Regions from separate parts of the Bacillus sp. z26 genome, predicted to be linked through region 2. Evidence: riboswitches for the same ligand, from Rfam matches in the RefSeq annotation. Region 2 holds a riboswitch; the other holds the start of a gene.

Region 1 (10,777 bases), 100 kb from region 2:
TATTTCCTACATCGTTCTTAGATCCAATTTAGCTCAAATTAAGACTCAGTAACACCATAAATCCCTCCTGTAATTCTTTCCATTGTCATCTTAGGAATAATCTACTATTATTATATTATAATAATAAAAAATGCATCTGATTAGTTAGATGTACTTTTGATAAATCCTCCTTATTAGGGAGGATTATTAAATTGATAATATAAAAAATTGAAGGAGGGCATCTATGAACCTTACAATTAGAATTATATTAGGATTATTTATTGGTGCGATTGTAGGATTAGCTCTTAATATTTTTTCACCTCAATTATTTGAAATCTTAAATACTGTAGCATTTTCACCAATTGGCAATCTGTTTATTAATGCCATCACAATGTTAGTAGTCCCGATTGTACTCATTTCAATCACTTTGGGTACAGCAGGTTTGGGTGATCCTAAAAAACTCGGCAGGATTGGTGGTAAAACAATTCTTTATTTCCTGTCTACAACTGCATTTGCCATCACAATTGGTATATTCCTTGCCTTAGTCATTAAACCAGGGAATGGAGGTAATTTTGATATTGCCTCGGCTGAATATACAGCCACTACAGCCCCCTCTTTTTCTGAAACTCTCATTAATATCATTCCAAAGAATCCAATTCAGGCGATGGCTGAAGGAAATATGCTCCAAGTAATTGTAATGTCTATTTTCTTTGGGATTGCCATTACGGCTCTTGGTGAGAAAACAAAGGGTATTATTAACCTCTTGGAGCAAGGTAATGAGGTACTGATGTATTTAGTTAACCTTATTATGAAAGCAGCACCGTATGCGACTTTTGCCTTGATAGCAACTGCTATTGGCAATCAGGGTCTCCCAGCTATTAGAAATATGGGTCTTTATATGATCGTCGTTCTATTGGCATTGCTGATTCATACCATTTTCACATATGGGGGAGCCATTGCAATATTTGCGAGACGTAATCCAATTGAATTTTTCAAGAAGTTTTTCCCAGCTATGACAGTAGGTTTTAGTACTTCATCGAGCAGTGCAACTTTGCCGGTAGCTATGGAGCTTACACAAAAAGAGTTAAAAGTACCAAAAAGCATCAGCAGTTTTGTACAGCCACTTGGTGCTACCATTAATATGGATGGAACAGCTATCATGCAAGGGGTTGCCACTGTATTTATTGCCCAAGCCTATGGCGTGGAACTTACGATGACGCAATTAATTACCGTAATATTAACAGCTGTTCTTGCAAGTATTGGAACAGCGGGAGTACCAGGTGTGGGATTAATCATGCTGACCATGGTTCTTGGACAGGTTGGCCTTCCGGTTGAAGGTGTAGGATTGATCTTGGGTATTGATCGTTTACTTGATATGACTAGAACAGCAGTTAATATTACAGGAGATGCATCCTGTGCCCTTATCATTGCTGAATCTGAAAAGAAACGTGAAGAAAGGGAAAATGAAGCATCAGAAATAGAAGTAGAAGAAATGACTGCCTAATTAGTTTAGTTTTGAAAAGTAAATGCTTGCTTATAGATGGCAAAATTAGTACGATGTAAGAAATGAATAGTATTCCACAAGGGGAGCCAGTGGCTGAGAGTGAACGAATGAGTTCTGACCCTTTGAACCTGTTAGTTAACACTAGCGTAGGAATGTGGCTGAATGAATGTAAATGTAAGCAATGCGAGCCATTTTGTGCGCGCATTGCTTTTTTGTATTTTGTTTATGCCCGATCAAGACTTGAGATGACTATTCAAAACTCTTGATAGAAAGGGGAAGTACAATGAGAAACAACCGATTATTATTTATGGTGGAGATTTCTGTTTTTTCTGCTTTGGCATTTATCTTTGATTTATTGGCCAGTGTTCTGTCTTTCAGTTTATGGCCGCAGGGAGGAAGCGTGTCAATTGCTATGGTACCTGTTTTTTTAATGGCGTATCGCTGGGGTGTCAAAGGGGGTGTAACAACTGGATTACTGCTTGGTCTATTGCAAATATTATCAGGAACTGCTTATATCATGCACCCTATTCAAGGGCTCCTTGATTATATTGTTGCCTATACGGTAGTTGGCTTAGCAGGACTTGTGTTTAAGTATGTTGAAAGAGAAGGAATTAGAAAGAAGGACTTGAAAACTTCTGGTATGGTCCTAATGGGAATCTTACTCGGTAGTACTCTGCGTTTTATCGCTCATTTTATTGCCGGAATCGTGTTCTTTGGTTCTGGTTCGGCCGATGGCCAATCGGTCGCTGTATTTTCGTTACTGTATAATTTATCCTACATGTTGCCAAGTGTGATTGTTAGCGGATTTATTATGATGCTTTTATTTGCTGCCGCACCGCGAGTCATCCTCAGAAAGCCCGCACATCATTCATAAATGAATAAATCACTATATCTGGACTCTCAACATCATTGAGAGCCTTTTTGTGTTTCGCTTATACCTACTGTGTACTATTTCTCTATTCTTAATGAATTATTATTTTTAGTATAGACTGGTTCTTTTGACCTTTACTTTTATTCTAAGTAGGTTTTTAGGAAGAAGAACAAGGGAATATAAAAAAATTAGTAAATATATACATTATAGTACCTCTTTTCCATTTATTTCTATTATAATAGTAGTAGTGAACATTGATTGTGGAGAGTATAAAATATTAATTTATAGATGGGAAGAGGGATGTTTATGAGTAAGGATGAGATTATTCGTCTAATATCTGAACGTATGAGATTAATCCGTGTGGAGGTTGATTATACACAAGACAAGATGGCTGAAATAATAGGAATTTCCAAAAAAACATTGGTGCAGATCGAAAAGGAACGCAATGAAGCAAGCTGGACAACTGTTGTGGCTGTCGTTTCATTGTTTCGTGAAACCTTAACTGTGCAGACATTATTTGGCGGGGATCCACTCGAAGTTATTGAAACGGTTTCAAGAGAAAGAATTGATTACAGAAAAGAAAAAATGCTTGGCGGCAAGGTATGGTGGAAAGATATTCTGCTTGAAGGAGGGTATGTTCTGCAGCAAAATATGATAAGTGAACACTACCGGATTCTGGACGAGGATCAATACCGGATTTATAGCTCATTAAATGAAAACGATGTCCATAGTAAATTTAAAGAATTAGTCAATAAAGTTCTGCAATCATAATGTTTGGAATAAGAGAGATTCCTGCGGTACATATGAATGAAGTTTTCCTGGAATGTCTCTTTTAATTTAAGGAGTTTTCGATTTGAGAAGGCAAATGGATGACCTCCTGTTTCTTTGCAGAAAAGCAGGAGGTCATATTAGTAGGATCAGGTACATTTAGTCTTTATTTAGCGACTAAAACAGGGCAATTGGAATTACTTATAATTTTTTCGGAAATACTTCCAAGGAATAATTTACGAAGGCCGGAACTGCTGCTGTTGCCGACAATAATTAAATCGGCACCTTCTTTCTCTGCGTATTGGAGAATCATATCATCCGTGTCCCCTTCGAGTACAACAAAATGTGAATGAATCAAATTATTATCTTCAAGACTGTTTACATATCTTTCAATTTCCTCAAGCTGAGTACTCGTAGATGTGCTGTTGTTTATTAGATGACTCTTTTCTGATAAGATGGTTTGACCCTGGCTGGAGTCTGCATAGAATGGTGCATTGCTGGAAGTGACAAATGTTTCATCTGGAATAGAGGCCTCATTAGTTTCCTCATAAACATATACAACTGACAACAATGAGTTTTCATTACTCTTACAAAGATCTAGTCCCATTGATAAACCTAATTTTGCCGAATCTGAGCCATCAAACGCCACTAATATATGTTTGAACATATAGATTCAGTCCCTTCCATTTTTTTCTCTCCTTTATTATTTATCCTAAATCAGATGGATGGAAACATATTACATGTATCTCTGTATCAATCTGCCTATAAGATGCTGTTCTGTAGCAATAAGTGTAAAGTATCAAATGACCTGATTTTACTTAATTTGCTGGAGAAAACGATTATATTGTACGATATCTCTAAACTAATCGATAATTAGATAAATATGACAAAAGACCAGTGGTCATACCGGTAAATTTCCTGTATTCTTGTGTTATAGAAAAAAGAGGTGATGTGGATGTTCAAAGATAAACAACCCCAAGGTATTCACCCTATTATAAAAAAATGCTTAACTCATTTGGATGTTTTGGGAGCAGATGTTAAAGTAAAGCAAATTGTTTATATGTATATGGAGATATTGCATAAGGAAATTGAAGCCTCGAATAATGAGTTTATTAAATGAAAATAGAGTGAAGGTAAACAACTGTCTATCAGTTGTTTTTTTATTTTTTGTGTATAATATGTAAAAATACATATAAATTTAATTGATTATAAGTGGAGGGAAATAAGGATGCGTCAAAAGTATTTTAAAAAAGCACTGGGTATATTCGACCATTCTCGTCTATTACAGATTCTTCTGCTTGGAATATCTTTTGTAGGTCTTATCATAAGTGTATTTTTTTATATACTTTTTAATCAGGAAGTAGATTTGTCTCATTTAAAAACTGAACTTATGCAGCCAACTATTATTTATGACATGAATGGAGAAGAGGCAAGTAAAATTTCAGCAAATAAAACGGAAGGTGTTTCAATCGATAAAATTCCGCAACATGTTATTGATGCAGTGATTTCGATAGAAGACCGACGTTTTTATGAACACACTGGGATTGATTATAAAGGAATTATTCGGGCTGCATACAAAAATTTCACAGCAGGCTCAGTCGTACAGGGTGGAAGTACCATTACGCAGCAACTGGCAAAAATAACGTTGCTAACTCCTGAACAAACGTTAAAAAGAAAGCTGAAAGAAGTTGCAATTGCCAGCCAGATTGAACGTGAATACACAAAAGATGAAATCATGGAAATGTATTTAAATCAAATTTATTTTGGTCATGGAGCCTGGGGAATTCAGAATGCCAGCAAAGTATATTTTGGTAAAGAAGTTGAAAAAATTAATTTATCAGAGGCTGCTTTGCTGGCCGGTTTAATACACGCACCCTCTTCTTTAGATCCATATAAAAATTATGATGCCGCTAAAAACAGACAGAAGGTCGTGCTCAAGCAAATGAAAAATAGCGGTTTTATTACGGATGAAGAAAGAGAATCAGCAGTTAATACTGAAATTAAATTGACAGAATTAAGCGACCCGTTAAAAGGCATGTATCCATACTATGTAGACCAAGTGATTGCGGAAGCCAGTAAAGAATATGGAATTGTCCAGGATGAGTTATTAACGGGCGGGTACAAAATCTATACTGAATTAGATACAAGTATGCAGGGAGCGATCGAAAAGGTCTATCAACAAGATGATTTATTCGCCAAAGGTTCAAATACAAATGAGCTTGTGCAGAGCGGTGCAGTTTTACTTGATCCCAAGACAGGGGGCGTGAGGGCACTGGTGGGGGGAAGAGGGGAGCATGTTTTTCTTGGATACAACAGGGCAACCCAATTAAAGGCCCAGCCAGGTTCAGTTATGAAGCCGCTTGCGGTATATGCGCCTGCTCTTGAAAAGGGATATAAACCCGCAGATTTAATTATAGATGAGGAAATGAAATTTGCCGGAGATTATAACCCAAAGAATTATAATGACCAGTATGAGGGGGAGATCCCTATGTTTGAGGCTGTCTATAAATCTAAAAATATCCCTGCTGTTTGGCTTTTAAATGAAATAGGTATTCAAACTGGAATAGATTATGCAGAGAAGTTTGGCATTAAGTTAAAAAAGGAGGATCGAAATCTTGGTCTGGCTTTAGGAGGTTTACATGAAGGTGTATCTCCTTTAGAAATCGCCTCTGCTTATTCTGTTTTTGCAAATGAAGGAATACGTCAGGAATCGCATCTTATCCAAAAGATTGAAGATGCCAATGGACAAGAAGTAGATGAATTTAAAGGAAAAGAAACAAAGGTTACGACAAAAGAAGTAGCAGAAAATATGACAGCGATGCTTAAGGGTGTCGTAGAGCATGAAGATGGAACCGGAACAAATGCAAAAGTACAGAATAGAGATATAGCCGGTAAAACAGGTTCAACTCAGGTAAATGGAGTGTCAGCGCAAAATGCGGTAAAAGATGAATGGTTTGTCGGCTATTCTCCTAACCTCGTTGGTGCAGTGTGGATGGGATATGACAGAACGACAGTTAATCAGTATCTTTTAAAAGATAAAACAAGAGGTGCAAATATTGTTTTTAAAGAAATTATGACAGGTGCATTGCAAAATATGGAACGTGAAACTTTTGATGTCCCAACCATTAATGATATGGAGAAGGAAGCAGAAAAGAATCGTTTTAAAAACTATTGGATTGAGCAAAAGGAAAAAATCAATAAGAGTTTTGAGGATTGGCTCAATCGCTGGAAGAATTAAGCGTGGGATGTTCCTCAGATAAAATATGGATCCGGATTATCAGTTAAGTGAAAATGAAAAAAGCACATTTGAAATCGTAAATGTTACGGTTTCAAATGTGCTTTTCTGTATTTTGGATTAAGACATTGATGGAGTTAACTCAGTACTCTCTTCCAGACAGATATTTTCGATATGATCGATTGCAGCTTGTGCATTTTCCCCTTTAACAAGAACCTTGATATGAGCATCTTGACCTAATGTTAAGAAAAATGCTGTTAATGAAGAAATATTTCTAACATCAATTTCCTGGCCATTTTTCTCCAGATTTATTGATCCATCATAGTTTTTGGCATATTGTGCAATACACATTAATTGTGGTAGTGTAATTTGTTTGTCAATAGAAAGTTCAGTAGAACCCATTTCATATTTTTCCATTTATCTCACCTTTTCATCTGTGTTTATGAAGGATATATATACTATTTACCCGATGCTATATCAGTTAAACAAAAAATAGATAGTGTGGGGATATTATGGTGAACTGGAATAATCTCGGTATAGTTTTCAACATGAGATATTTTTATTTTCTATTTATGTAGATAAGAGGTTAATTATCTGTTTTAACTTGATAATTGTATACATAATAGATGGGTTTGTCACGCTTGGTATAGCTATTGTCATGACTTTGGTTTTTTTATTAGACATGCGCTTTGGAATACAGGAGTCTTTTAAGAATAAAATTTAAGCGCTATCATTTGACCGTTTGCCATAATAGAGAGTATGTTCTTAATAGTGAGATAATTTTAAATAGGGGATGATGAAGGTGGAATATCGGATTGAAAAAGATACAATGGGAGAAGTACGTGTTCCAGCTGATCGTTATTGGGGAGCTCAAACAGAACGCAGCCGTAATAACTTTAAGATTGGACAAGAATTAATGCCGATTGAGATTGTATATGCCTTTGCAGAACTGAAAAAAGCGGCGGCATATTCCAATTATGAATTAGGTAATTTAGCTGAAGAAAAAAAGAATGCCATATCATATGTTTGTGATGAGATTATTGAAGGAAATTTAGATAATCATTTTCCTCTTAAAGTATGGCAAACTGGGTCCGGTACTCAAAGTAATATGAATATTAATGAAGTGGTGGCACGTAAAGGGAATGAATGGTTGAAAGAAAATGGGTCTGAAGCAACCTTGCATCCAAATGATGATGTAAATATGTCGCAAAGTTCTAATGATACATATCCTACTGCCCTGCATATTGCTGCCTATGAGGCAATTCATAAAAATGTACTACCTGAAATAACTGCTTTTATAAAAGTGCTTCAAGAAAAAGAACAGGAATTCATGGACATTGTTAAGATTGGACGTACCCATTTGCAGGATGCTACTCCATTAACACTTGGCCAGGAAATAAGCGGTTGGAGATATAGCTTTGAACGTTCTGAACAGATGATTAGAGAAAGCTCAGAGAAATTACTGAGCCTGGCGATCGGTGGTACAGCTGTTGGAACGGGTATTAATGCACATATGGAATTTGGCGATAAAACAGCGGGTTATCTTTCTGAACAGACTGGCTATAGCTTCAGTTCTTCACCAAATAAATTTCATGCACTAACCAGCCATGATGAAATCGTTTATGCACACGGGGCATTAAAAGCACTGGCTATGGATGCCATGAAGGTTGCCAATGATATTCGCTGGTTGGCAAGCGGCCCTCGCAGTGGAATTGGAGAGCTTACGATCCCGGCCAATGAACCTGGAAGCTCTATTATGCCTGGTAAGGTAAACCCGACACAAAGTGAAGCTTTAACAATGGTTGCAGTACAAGTATTTGGAAATGATGCAGCTATTGGATTTGCAGCCAGCCAGGGTAATTTTGAATTGAATGTGTTCAAACCTGTCATTGCGTATAACTTCCTGCAATCAGCCAGATTATTGTCAGATGCTCTTAAATCTTTCAGGGTTAATTGCTTGGTAGGACTTGAGGCGAATATAAAAAGTATTCAAAAGAATGTAGAATCCTCACTTATGCTCGTAACAGCATTGAATCCGCATATTGGATATGAGAAAGCAGCTGAAATTGCCAAGCTTGCTTTTAAAGATAATAGTACATTAAAAGAAGCAGCCTTAAAATCAGGTTATTTAACATCGGATGAATTTGATCAATGGGTGAATCCGAAAGATATGGTCAAACAGAAATCTTAAATAACGAAAAGTAACCCCCTTCCGGAATATACGGAAGGGGGTTTTGTCCATTAAATTATGAAGTTTTAATTAAGATTGAGATTTACCGCTGATTTGTTGTTCGCCCATACGAACCAGTCTTTTGGTAATTTCTCCTCCAACAGATCCGTTCGCACGCGCTGTTGTATCAGCACCCAGTTGTACCCCGAATTCGTTAGAAATTTCGTATTTCATTTGATTGATTGCTTCTGCTGCTCCTGGAGCAACCAATTCATTAGATGAATTGCTGTTTGATCTATTTTGATTCATGTATAAGCTCCTCCATAAAAATTAATTTTAGTTTGGTTGGGTCAGTCGGATTTGAACCGACTAGTAGGAGATTATCGTGTGGAATCCCCAAAGCCCTTTAACGGCTTGACCCAAGGTTATAAGTTTTCGTCTTTCTAGTAGCTAGTATGGAAAGGTTCATTTTAATTTATACACAGATATAATTAGAAAAAATTGGGGGACTGACATTGTGTAAACAGGTAAATATTAATTGACCTAGATAAACATAAAAAATCTGATTAAGTGAAACGCTAATGGAAAGACGAAGTTAGGGGCGGGTTGTATGGAATGTCCTTTATGCAATGGTCTAACCTCCATCGTATATCCATGTATAGCATGTCATAATAATATGGATGATTTTGGAAAGGTTATGGATTACTACGATGATTACAGTGCATATCTGGAAACGTATATACAGAAGGAAATAGATGGTGACCCTCAATCGGTGAACCAGTCTATATGCAGACATCTTTTGTCTTGCAGCCAATGTGGAAAAGATAAAGTAATATCGATTCATGAAATGGATATTTAGGGTCTTTTTAGAGGTCTGGTAAAAAGGAAAGGGCAGTACCGTATCTGAAAAGAAACAAAAAAGCCAAATCCATAAAGGAAATTGGCTTCATTTAACTCAAATATTAAGGGCGAATTCTAACCTCAGTGTCTTTATCAAAGAAGTGAGCTTTGTTCATATCAAGTCCTAATTTCAAGGTATCCATTGGTTTGATATCAGTACGGGAATCAATGCGTGCTACGATGGATTGGCCTTCAATTTGTGTATAGAGCATTGTTTCAGCACCCATGAGTTCTGCTACTTCAATTTGGCAGGTAACTGTTGAACCTGGAGAAGCATCTATGAATATAGGTTCATCATTAATATCCTCTGGACGAATACCAAGTACTACTTCTTTGCCTATATAGCCTTTTTGACGAAGATAGCTTAATTTACCTTCAGGAACAGCAATGCGTGTACTGCCAGTTACAAAATAGCCATCTTCTAAAGAACCAGAAAGAAAGTTCATAGCAGGAGATCCGATAAATCCACCTACAAAGATGTTCTCGGGTTTTTCGTAAACATCTTTAGGTGCACCAACTTGATGAATTAAGCCATCTTTCATAACAACAAGGCGAGTAGCCATCGTCATTGCTTCAGTTTGGTCATGCGTCACATAAATGGTAGTAGTATTCAATCTTTGGTGGAGCTTAGCAATCTCGGCGCGCATTTGTACACGCAATTTAGCATCAAGATTTGACAAAGGTTCATCCATAAGGAATACTTTAGCATCACGAACAATGGCACGGCCCAATGCAACACGTTGACGTTGACCACCGGATAGGGCTTTTGGTTTACGATTTAAATATTCTTCAAGTCCAAGAATACGCGCAGCATCCTTCACACGGCGATCGATTTCAGCTTTATCAAATTTACGTAGCTTTAATCCAAAAGCCATATTATCATACACACTCATATGTGGATACAGGGCATAGTTCTGGAAAACCATTGCAATATCACGGTCTTTTGGCGGTACATCATTTACTCGTTTATCATCAATATAAAAATCACCTTTAGATATTTCCTCTAATCCGGCGATCATACGTAAGGTCGTGGATTTACCACATCCAGAAGGGCCTACGAACACGATAAACTCTTTGTCCTGTATGTGTAAATTGAAATCGGTAACTGCAGTTACTTTATTGTCATAAACTTTATAAATATGTTCTAATTTTAGCTCAGCCATCTTTATAATGTCCTCCTTAAAAAACCATTTAATAATGAAACCCTTTTCACAATTTATTTTACTAGTCTAATAGTTAAAAATATATGTTCATGTTGCACAAATAAATCGATTAGGACATGGGCGGGTTGCACTTAATGATAATTTGTTTGCTCCAGTAAGCGGATGGCCAGATAGGCACATAAGCTAT
Region 2 (10,777 bases):
ATAGAATTGTGAAAAGATATTGGTTCTAAATGTTTTTTCTAATTGTTCATCACTGATATCCAACAGGCTTTCCTGAGGATGCTGTTCAGCTGCGTTATTGACTAAGATATCAATTTTGCCGAATTCACTTTTAACTTTTTCAACGATTTCACGGCAAAAAGCACTGTCACCGACATCTCCAGCCAATAGCATACATTGTACGCCTTCGCTTTCTACTAAATCTTTTGCTTTATTCGCATCTTCATGTTCATTTAAATACACAATCGCAACGTTGGCGCCTTCTTTAGCATAATAGTGGGCAACGGATCGGCCAATCCCACTGTCTCCGCCTGTGATAATTGCTACTTTTCCTTTTAATTTATCGCTGCCTTTATAATTTTCATCGAATTCTTTTGGCTCAGGTTTCATTTCTTTAGTTACACCTGGTTGAGTATCCTGTTCTTGGGCTGGAAATCCATCTTTACCGGTTTTTATATCTTCATTCATTTCGCAACATCCTTTCCAATTAATGTTTCCCTATTGTTATTCCTCATTTATGGAAAAAGAAACATTGGAAAGTATAATTATTTAGCTGTTTGGTAATAAAAAGAGGGGTGCAACGTAGTTGAAGAGGGTCTTAAAATAGATAGAAATGATTATTCATTCGGAGTAAATCCAGTATAATAACTGCACCTGCAATTGTTAAATTGGATTTGGCAATAGAGGTGCAGTTTATTTAAGCTTTTTCTCTTTCAGCCTATGTAACTACTAGCGGAAGTTGATAAATTGAACCTCGATGGAAAGATCAGCTTCCCTAATCGCGGCGATAACTTGCTGAAGATCATCTTTGTTTTTTCCCGTCACGCGGATTTGATCATCCTGTATTTGGGATTTTACTTTGTTACCTGAATTTTTAATGATAGCATTGATTTTCTTGGCATTTTCTTTGTCTATGCCTTGTACCAATTTAGCTCTTTGCCGAACTGTCCCGCCTGAAGCACCCTCCAGTTTTCCATAATCAAGGTTTTTTATAGGAACGCCACGTTTAATCAGTTTACTGATTAAAACATCTTTCAGTTGCTCCATTTTGTAATCATCATCAGAAACAAGAACGAGTTCTTCATTTTCCAGATGAATATCACTTTTACTTCCTTTAAAATCATAGCGTGTTTTAATTTCTTTCACAGCCATCGTAACAGCGTTTGATACCTCGGATAGGTCAATTTTTGAAACAACGTCAAATGAGCTTTCTTTAGCCATATTATCCCTCCGTTTTTTATTTTCATTATAAAAAAACCTCTATATAAGTTCAAATACAATTAAAAAAGAGGATTTTAATTGAAATCCTCTTTATACACAGTTAAGATGTGAGATGGAGATTTTACTTATAAGTGATCAGTTTTTTTTGAAAAAGATTTTTTCCCGGCTTTTCGGTTTTTCTCTTCCTGGATATTTTTTAATTCATGCTTAGCTTGATTATCTCTGGCTTTTTTATTGTTATCTGAAGTATGATAGGCCATGTGTGCTATCCCCCTTGCAATTTATTTACTGTGAATATGTCTAGTATGTTGCTAGTAGGGAAAAATATGTATACATCAGAATACAGAGTCAGGATAGTTTGTTTAGGAAGAAAATAGCGATTGTTCCTGGACCGGCATGTGCGCCAACAGTTGCGCCGACAGATGAAATATAAACAGATTTTGGGTGGAAATTTTCTTCAATCAATTGCTTAAATTCCATAGCCTTTTCGATGTCGTCACCATGGCTGATACCAATTATTTGTTTATCTAATTGGTCACCGCGTTCTTTCATGGTATCGATTACGGCTTGCATTAGTTTTTTGCGGCCGCGGAATTTGTCTAGTGGGATCAGTTTACCATCTTCAACATTTAACAGTGGCTTGATATTCAATAATCCGCCGATAAAAGCTGAAGTTTTGGATATTCGTCCGCCTCGAGCCAGGTATTCCACATTGTCCACGGTAAACAAATGTTCCATATGGGAGGCAGTAAACTGTGCTGTTTTTTTCAGTTCTTCCATGGTGGCTCCTTTGGCAGCCTTGCGTACGGCTTCCATGACGACTAGACCATATCCTAAGGATGCACATTTGCTATCTATTATTTCCAAATGAAAATCTGGGTACTCAGCTTTAACTTCGTCTCTCATCATAACCGCTGTTTGGTAGGTACCGCTTAATTCGGAAGAAAAGGCGATATAAAGGCCGGGTTGTTTATTTTTTGCCAGCTGTTCAAATTTTTCATAAAAATTTTGTGGAGACACCTGTGATGTTTTAGGTGATTTTCCTGATCGCATGGCATCGTAGACTACTTTTGGTTTGATGGTAACTTGATCATCATATTCATTGTCATCAAGATGTACTTTTAATGGAAAAAGAATGATGTTGTTATCCTGGAAGTATTCTAATGGCAAATCACTTGCACTATCGGCCAAAATTTGTACACTCATATAGACACCTACTTTTTTAAAATTTTCTTAGTTTAATTATAAGTCTACAATCTTTTTTAGAAAACAAAATTGTTCACACACCTATCTTATCATGGGGAATTTATTTGTAGTTGTCAACATAAGGAGGAGCTAAAATTGGTTTGGAATGAAACAAAAAAAGTACTTGCTGTTGTGATTGGAGCTTTATTAAATGCAATTGCAATGAACTATTTCTTAATTCCCGCGAACATATTTGCGAGTGGGTTTACGGGTACAGCACAAATTATTTCTGCAGCATTGGACATGTTTACGAATATCAATGTATCAACGGGGGTATTATTACTTGCTCTTAATATTCCAATTGCTGTTCTAGCCTGGTTTAAGGTTGGGCGTTCATTTACAATGTACAGTTTTATAGCAGTTCTATTAATGTCTTTATTCTTGGAAATTTTACCTGTGCAATCCTATTCCGATGATATTATTCTAAATGCTGTATTCGGTGGTGTAATTGGAGCAGCCGGTATTGGAATCACCTTACGATTTGGTGCATCCACGGGTGGTATGGATATTGTGGCAATGATTCTTTCAAGGATCAATGATAAGCCAATTGGTATTTACTTTTTAATGCTGAATGGAGCTATTGTGGCAATAGCTGGTCTTATGTATTCAGAAGAACAGGCACTTTATACCATGATTTCCTTATATGTATCTACGAGAGTGATTGATGCTATTCATACAACACATATAAAAGTTACGGCTATGATTGTAACGAGACACGCCGATGAATTGAAACAGGCCATTCATTCCAAGTTGGTACGCGGAATTACGATGATTCCTGCTGTCGGAGCCTTTACTGGTGAAGATAAAAATATGCTGATGATTGTAATCAGCCGTTATGAACTTTATGATTTGCAGAGTATTATTCAGGAAGTCGACCCACATGCCTTTACGAATATCGTTCAATCTACCGGTGTTATCGGTTCTTTCCGTAAAGATTAAAAAAAGAGCACAAGACCTTAGTCTTGTGCTCTTTTTCATTAGTTTGAATGCTTTTCTAGGGAATCCAGTATATCCTGCATGGTATGCAATTGAGCCTGCTCAGCCAGAGTAGAGTTTGCAAATGCAGAAGAAAGCTCATTGCGTGCTTTGGTAATTAATTCTTGCTGATTAGAGCCTTTTATCTGGGCTAATTCTACTGCTTTCTGAGCACGGTTAAATAATTCATTACGCATTACAGTCCTCCACAGGTAGAATTTTCTGCTGCTTCCGCCTCTTCCATAGTTGTCCGATATGGGAATCGCTCACTATGTTTGGAAACAGCGGTCTTACCCTGTTGGACAAAGCGCTTTGATTTATTCCTTTTTCCCATGGAAAAACCTCCCGCATTCAAGTTGTGACTCTAAAACGAGTCGTTTTTATCATAACCAACAGGAGATATTGTTAGTCACGCAGACTTAATATTGAATTTTTCTTCAAGAAAGACGGCTATTCCATCCTCTTCATTCGATAACGTAATATGATTAGCTACCGTTTTCAGCTGTTCGATGCCATTACCCATAGCGACGCCAGTGCCAACATAATCAAGCATTTCTAAATCATTATCTTCATCGCCAAATGCGATAATATTCTTTCTGGATATCCCTAAATCTTTTGCGACCAAATCAACACCAACGGCTTTACTCATCCCACTTTTTACGATTTCTATAACATGCCATGGATCTGCCCAGCGCCTGTGATCAATAACTTCAGCATGGACATCTGAAAGATGTTTTCTGATCTCGGCAACATCATTTTCATCGGAATGTATGAGCATGGATGTAGGGGCCGACTGTAAAAATTGGCGGAGATCTCCTGTAGTTACACTAGGGCTTCCGAGTTGAAAAATATCGATTAATTTTTCATCATGGTAATGGAAATACACATCATCTTTTACTTCGGCGATTATATTGTGGAAACGATAATCATTCAAAGCTTCCACGATCTCTTTGGCAACTTTAATATCAAGCGGTGAATGATGCATGCCCCAGTCTGAATGCAGGGGATGATGGATAAAGGCACCATTGAAATTTACAATCGGTGTCTTAAATTGCATTTCACGATAGTATGGTTCGCTGGAACGGTAAGGTCTGCCCGTTGCAATCATGACTTCATGGCCATTATTTTGTAATGTTTGCAATACGTTTTTAGTACGAGGAGAGATGGTTTTATCATCTTTCAACAAAGTTCCATCTAAATCAAGTACAATTAAATGTTTATCTGTCATATGGCTCTCCTTCTAAATTAAGTTTATTCTAGAATTATAAGTTAAATTAATTCCATTTAGAATCTTCTTTTATATATCATAACAAGTATAAAGGTTTATTGGTATTGTTTGGTTTGTAAAATATATGTAAAGAATGGGGAATAACAATGATACAAGTAGAAAAAGTATATGTAGAACACATTCCCATGCTTATTGTAGGTAAGCAGGATATGAATAATGTCCCTATTCCTGGATTTATATTTCTTCATGGGTTCACCAGCGCCAAAGAACATAATTTACACTATGCTTACCTCCTGGCAGAAAAAGGTTTCAGAGTATTTTTGCCCGAGGCGTCCTTGCACGGGGAACGTGAAGATGGGGATACACAGAATTTATCTAGGTCATTTTGGAAAATTGTCATAACTTCCATAAAAGAACTTCATATAATTAAAAAATATATCACTGAACATGGATTAGCGATTTATGATTGTATAGGCCTTGGCGGGACATCTATGGGCGCAATCACGACGCTTGGTGCGTTAACTCAATATGATTGGATTCGTGTTGGAGTAAGTATGATGGGGAATCCGGCCTATAGAAAGTTTGCAGAGTACCAAGTGAATGAATTTGAGAAACAGGGAATTGATTTGGGATTTACGGAAGAAGAGAAATGGAAAGTATTCAGTTCTCTTGAAAAATTTGATTTATCCCTGCAACCTGAAAAATTAAGAAATCGGCCACTTTTCATCTGGCATGGGGAAATGGATCCGGTCGTACCTATTGCAGGTAGTCGTGCATTTATTGATAAACACCAAGAAAAAGTAGAAACAGGGATGATTACTTATATATCTGAAAAAAATGCCGGACACGCTGTAACAAGAAAAGGGTTGTTAGAGGCTGTAAACTGGATAGAAGAGAAGCTTGTATAAGGAATAAGAATGGTCAGATTGCCCAAAGTTTGGTAGGATTGAAGCATGAATGTAATGGAAGGAGAATGAATATGGACCAAGACATGAAAGATAGTATTATGAGTGCATTAGAAGAAGTTTTAGACCCAGAATTGGGTATTGATATAGTAAACCTAGGGTTAATCTATGATGTGGACATGACTGAAGAAGGTGACGTCACAGTTAAAATGACTTTAACAGCTATGGGCTGTCCTTTGGCTGGTACCATTGTCGATCAGGTACGGTATGCATTAAAAGAACTGCCGGAAGTGAAAAATGTAGATGTGGATATTGTTTGGACACCGGCATGGACAAAGGATCGTATGTCCCGCTATGCAAAAATTGCCTTGGGCATCCGATAATTGAGAAAAGAATTTTCAGGAGAGAGCTGTTTTATGGGCTCTCTTCTTTTATGCAGTGGTAATGAGGAAACGGGGAACTTTAAAAAAGGCGATTGAATCAAAATCCATATTAGCAAATGGCATAAAGTAATTAGCATACTGGATTGAAAATAGCTTTTATTTCTGATAAAGTAAAAATAATCAAATTATTTGCGGGGGGACTCATTATACGAGTTGAGAAGGTTAAAACCTGACCCTTTGAACCTGTCAGTTAACACTGGCGTAGGGAGCAATTAGTACATAGGCCTATTGGATATGTGCGAAAAGCTCTTCAGGTTTTTAGAAGAGCTTTTTTTGTTTCCAATTAAATAGTTTTGATTGCGGGGGGACTCATGAATGCGAGTTGAGAAGGTAAAACCTGACCCTTTGAACCTGTACAGTTAATACTGACGTAGGGAGCAATATCATCAGTTGATATGAGACCCTTTTTTAGTATGTGAAATACCCACACTATTAAAGGGTCTTTTTCCATACGTCCACCAAAAAATGGAGGGCTGAAAATGGCATTTTGCAACGAAGTGCGAAGAGAGGAGTATGTTTGCTGGAAAGGGAGGTTTGATTATCCATTCATATTAAAGCTCGCCGATGGAACATTGCCAATAGAGAGTTTGAACTATTATGTGCGCCATGCCCATGAACAAAAGCAAAACAAGTTAATAGAACTTTTCCATAAAAGCTTTTTGTACGAGTGGATTTTTGGAGAAATGGTGATGTCTAAACAAAGTTGGATTCCGGAGGGGTTAAGATAATGCTTAAACAAATTAGGAATAGGAAGCCACTTATTCATTGTATGACTAATTATGTGGTAGCACCTTTACAGGCAAACGGCCTATTGGCAGTTGGAGCAGCTCCTATTATGGCTGATGAAGAAAATGAAATAGAGGAAATTGTCAGTAAAGCAGATGCTTTACTCCTTAATATTGGAACACTCAATAAACGGACAAAAGAAGCTATGCTGACAGCCGGAAAGGCAGCAAATATCCATGGTATTCCAGTTGTACTTGATCCGGTTGGCGTGGGAGCGAGTACATTTCGTAAAGAAAGTGTTCAGGAATTCTTGGAAGAAATTGATTTTACTTTGATTCGTTGCAATGTAGGGGAGCTTGCCACCATTGCTTGTGTCGACTGGACACAAAAGGGAGTAGATGGTGGATCGGGTGAGATGGATCTTAAAAAGGAATCAAAGAAAATCGCCAATTTATATAACTGCTTTGTGATTGTATCTGGAGAGAAAGATGTTTTAACGGATGGATCCATATGCACCATGGTAGAAGGAGGCCATATCAACATGACACAGATTACCGGTACAGGGTGCTTGTTAAGTGCTATTTCTGCTGCTGCATTGACAATCAAGGAGGTAAATCTTGTCCATTTGCAGGAACTTTTACATGAATATAAACTTATCGGCAGTTTGGCCGGTAAACAATCTAACTATGTAGGTGATTTCCAGACAGTTATTTTAAATGAATTGAATCGGTTATCCAGAGGGGAGGACTTGATATGAAAGTAGTTATGACGATTGCTGGTTCTGATAGTGGTGGTGGAGCAGGAATCCAGGCTGATTTAAAGACTTTTCAGGAGTTAAAAGTATTTGGGACATCAGCCATTACGTCTTTAACAGCGCAGAATACAAACGGAGTACATGAAATCTATCCTGTTGATCCTTTGTTTGTTCGGAAGCAAATTGAAGTACTTGTTGAAGATTTTAATGTAGCAGCGATTAAAACAGGTATGTTATATTCTGAGGAAATTATTGAGGAAGTATACCACGTACTAAAGGATCTCGACATCCCACTTATTATTGACCCGGTTATGGTTGCAAAAGGCGGAGCGAGTCTATTGCATGAAAAGGCAGTTCACAGCCTGCGTAAAAAGTTATTCTCTATCTCTACTATGATTACGCCCAATATACCGGAAGCGGAAGTACTGAGTGGAATAGACATCGTAACTGCAGATGATAGAAAAAAGGCAGCAGAAATCATGATGAGCTATGGAGCAGAATGCGTGGTCATTAAAGGCGGCCATATAGATAATCAACAGGTTGCTGAGGATACAGTCTATTTGGTGGGTGGAGAGACATTCAGTTTGCAATCGGAAAGAGTACACACAAAAAATACGCATGGAACAGGATGTACCTTTTCTGCAGCGATTACGGCTTTTCTTGCAAATGAATATTCGACCCTTGGAGCAATTTTAGAGGCGAAAAAATTCATCCAAATGGGAATCAAATATGATTTGCAATTGGGACATGGGCATGGGCCGACGAATCATTTTGCCTATAATCAGTATGAAAAATGTGAGGTGATTCTAAATTGAATCGACATCTCCTTCGTATTTATTTTGTAATGGGTTCACAAAATATCTTAAACAATCCATTAGAAGTGCTTGAAGAAGCATTAAAAGGGGGAATCACTGCTTTTCAATTTCGGGAAAAGGGTGAGGGAGCATTCTCAGGAACTAAATATCTGGAATTTGCAAAAAACTGCCAGCGCCTTTGTAAACAATATGATGTACCGTTTATTGTAAATGATGATCTCGAATTATCGATTGCTCTTAATGCGGATGGTATTCATATCGGACAGGATGATCTACCGGTACAAAAAGTTAGGAAAATGATGGGGAACAAATGGGTTGGCGTATCTGTACACACTATGGCTGAAGTGGAAGAAGCCATTAAATATCGAACCGATTATGTAGGAATAGGACCTATATTTCCTACAAATTCGAAAAGTGACGCCAAGAAACCTAGCGGGACCAGATTTTTAAGAGAAGTGGCAGATCTTTATCCAGAACTGCCGATTGTAGGGATAGGCGGCATAACACCGGACAATACACGCGAAGTGTTAGAAGCAGGTGCAGATGGAATTGCCGTTGTTTCTGCCATCTCATTAAGTGAACATCCAACTAAGGCAGTTGAACTGTTTAAGCTTGAGATGACAAAAAATGTAAAAGCATGAAACGGATGCAATGCCTATGGGAATGATAAAAAAGGAAAGAGAAGTTCTCTTTGTCATTACACATACAGGAGGAACATCATGCATCGTTATGACGTAGCACAATTAAATGAAGATTAAATCAAATGAGTATCAGGATGAACTAAGTGAGCAATTAGATAAAGATATTATTTTAATTGCTTATCATGATGAGGTAACCAAATAATTTCGTATGAAAAGGCGATCACTGTTATAAACAGCTGTTCGTCTTTTTTCATATGAGCGATACCGGATTGTGATTATTTGGTAAAACATTAGGAGTTGGGTTAAGGTTAGAATAGACATTTTGTCTCTCTTTAGATGAACTAAACATACGAGCATTAGACATATAGATTAATTAATGGGGATGAAACAAGTGATGATTGAAAAGATTAGCAGTTGTACAGAACTCACTGACAAACATTGGGAGCTATTATTGAAAGCAGATCCTTCTAAACAGCAGATAGATGAGTATAGTAAAACAGGCTGGATTTTTGAACTCTGCCTGAATGGGAATGTGGCAGGAATCATAATAATCCGTCCAAATACACCAGACCGGGTTGAAATTAAGAACCTATCAATCGATGAAAAATGGCAGGGAAGAGGATACGCGAAAACCCTGATTGAATATGGCTGTTCTTTTTCAGTATCTAAAGGGTATCGCATTGCAGAAATTGGAACCGGGAACTCTAGTCTCAATCAACTGGCTTTATATCAAAAAGCAGGCTTTAGAATAATGGGGATCGACCATGATTATTTTAGTCGGAATTACCCTGAGCCCATATATGAAAACGGAATATTATGCAGGGATATGATCCGCTTGGAAAGAAAACTATAGTCATACTAAAGATTGCGGGATTAAGTCAATTGTAAATGAATACTAGTAGAGATAATTGTCTTTAAGTTATGAGAATGTTAGGATGACTATGAGAATAATGTTAAATTTTAGCAGACTTATATTCGGATGGGAGAGAAATATATGCTTCAAAATATTGGAATACCAGGGCTTATTCTGATTTTAGTACTCGCACTAATGATTTTTGGACCATCAAAGCTTCCGGAAATAGGGAGAGCATTCGGAAAAACATTAAGAGAGTTTAAAACTGCGACAAAAGGTATGATTGAAGATGATGATAAAAAGAATGAAAAGATAGAAATTGACAAAACAAAAACTCTTTAATTCTATAAGAGTTTCTGATTGTAGACAAAAGGAATTCAGAAGGATGTTATAGAGTCCATATTCTGAATTCCTTCTTTATTTTTTGAATATTGTTGAGGGTTTCTTACGCATACGTTAAGCCCTTATCAATGGTTTTCTTTAGGTCCTTTAATGATTAAAAAAGAGAGAATTGCTATCTGATACCGAGGAAATCCATATATCAAGCATCAGCACTATTCTTTAATAATTAATCCTAATAAGGAGGCAAATTGAATAGCCTGGTGTGTTGATACTTTACATCCATTTAAATCATTTATGGAAATCATAAGTGAGTCAAAATTAGAAGAACTAATATCGATTCCTTTTAATGATGTTTGTTCAAAGTTTGCTCCATTCAGGTTACATAAATTAAATTCTATTTTTTTAAGTTTACAGTCATAAAAATCTGCGTTTTCTAATGAAACCTCATTGAATATTACTTTTTCAAGCTTTGAATATCCAAATGTAGATAAGTTTAATATCGAATTCTCGAATTTCACATTACGAATAGAAGACTCAGGAAAATTACATCCCAGTAATTTGCAGTTAATAAATTCTACTCTATGAATGGAAGAATTACTTAAGTTAACATT

Evidence for each region. Region 2 has a riboswitch for thiamine pyrophosphate ahead of AC4G3K_RS09060 (hypothetical protein). Riboswitches for the same ligand answer to the same signal wherever they lie in the genome.
Region 1: it holds a riboswitch for thiamine pyrophosphate, as region 2 does, so the genes downstream of both, thiT (energy-coupled thiamine transporter ThiT) here and AC4G3K_RS09060 (hypothetical protein) in region 2, are expected to answer to the same signal.

The regions. Positions count from the first base shown of each region.
Region 1 covers NZ_JBZFQM010000002.1:901,279-912,055, reverse strand. The annotation lists gene AC4G3K_RS09650 (dicarboxylate/amino acid:cation symporter) at 224-1,483, shown strand; TPP riboswitch at 1,553-1,653, shown strand; gene thiT (energy-coupled thiamine transporter ThiT) at 1,767-2,357, shown strand; gene AC4G3K_RS09640 (helix-turn-helix domain-containing protein) at 2,661-3,125, shown strand; gene AC4G3K_RS09635 (universal stress protein) at 3,289-3,789, opposite strand; gene AC4G3K_RS09630 (hypothetical protein) at 4,078-4,242, shown strand; gene AC4G3K_RS09625 (transglycosylase domain-containing protein) at 4,351-6,360, shown strand; gene AC4G3K_RS09620 (HPr family phosphocarrier protein) at 6,478-6,774, opposite strand; gene fumC (class II fumarate hydratase) at 7,160-8,548, shown strand; gene AC4G3K_RS09610 (alpha/beta-type small acid-soluble spore protein) at 8,618-8,836, opposite strand; gene AC4G3K_RS09605 (hypothetical protein) at 9,138-9,386, shown strand; gene AC4G3K_RS09600 (ABC transporter ATP-binding protein) at 9,490-10,590, opposite strand; gene AC4G3K_RS09595 (PucR family transcriptional regulator) at 10,722-10,777, opposite strand, start outside.
Region 2 covers NZ_JBZFQM010000002.1:797,011-807,787, reverse strand. The annotation lists gene AC4G3K_RS09110 (SDR family oxidoreductase) at 1-486, opposite strand, end outside; gene AC4G3K_RS09105 (YajQ family cyclic di-GMP-binding protein) at 748-1,239, opposite strand; gene AC4G3K_RS09100 (DUF3941 domain-containing protein) at 1,365-1,499, opposite strand; gene AC4G3K_RS09095 (DegV family protein) at 1,588-2,445, opposite strand; gene AC4G3K_RS09090 (YitT family protein) at 2,581-3,423, shown strand; gene AC4G3K_RS09085 (DUF3813 domain-containing protein) at 3,462-3,656, opposite strand; gene AC4G3K_RS09080 (hypothetical protein) at 3,656-3,793, opposite strand; gene AC4G3K_RS09075 (Cof-type HAD-IIB family hydrolase) at 3,869-4,687, opposite strand; gene AC4G3K_RS09070 (prolyl oligopeptidase family serine peptidase) at 4,834-5,595, shown strand; gene AC4G3K_RS09065 (metal-sulfur cluster assembly factor) at 5,667-5,975, shown strand; TPP riboswitch at 6,159-6,260, shown strand; TPP riboswitch at 6,327-6,429, shown strand; gene AC4G3K_RS09060 (hypothetical protein) at 6,515-6,763, shown strand; gene thiM (hydroxyethylthiazole kinase) at 6,763-7,518, shown strand; gene thiD (bifunctional hydroxymethylpyrimidine kinase/phosphomethylpyrimidine kinase) at 7,515-8,330, shown strand; gene thiE (thiamine phosphate synthase) at 8,327-8,971, shown strand; gene AC4G3K_RS09040 (GNAT family N-acetyltransferase) at 9,366-9,824, shown strand; gene AC4G3K_RS09035 (twin-arginine translocase TatA/TatE family subunit) at 9,966-10,166, shown strand; gene AC4G3K_RS09030 (pentapeptide repeat-containing protein) at 10,379-10,777, opposite strand, start outside.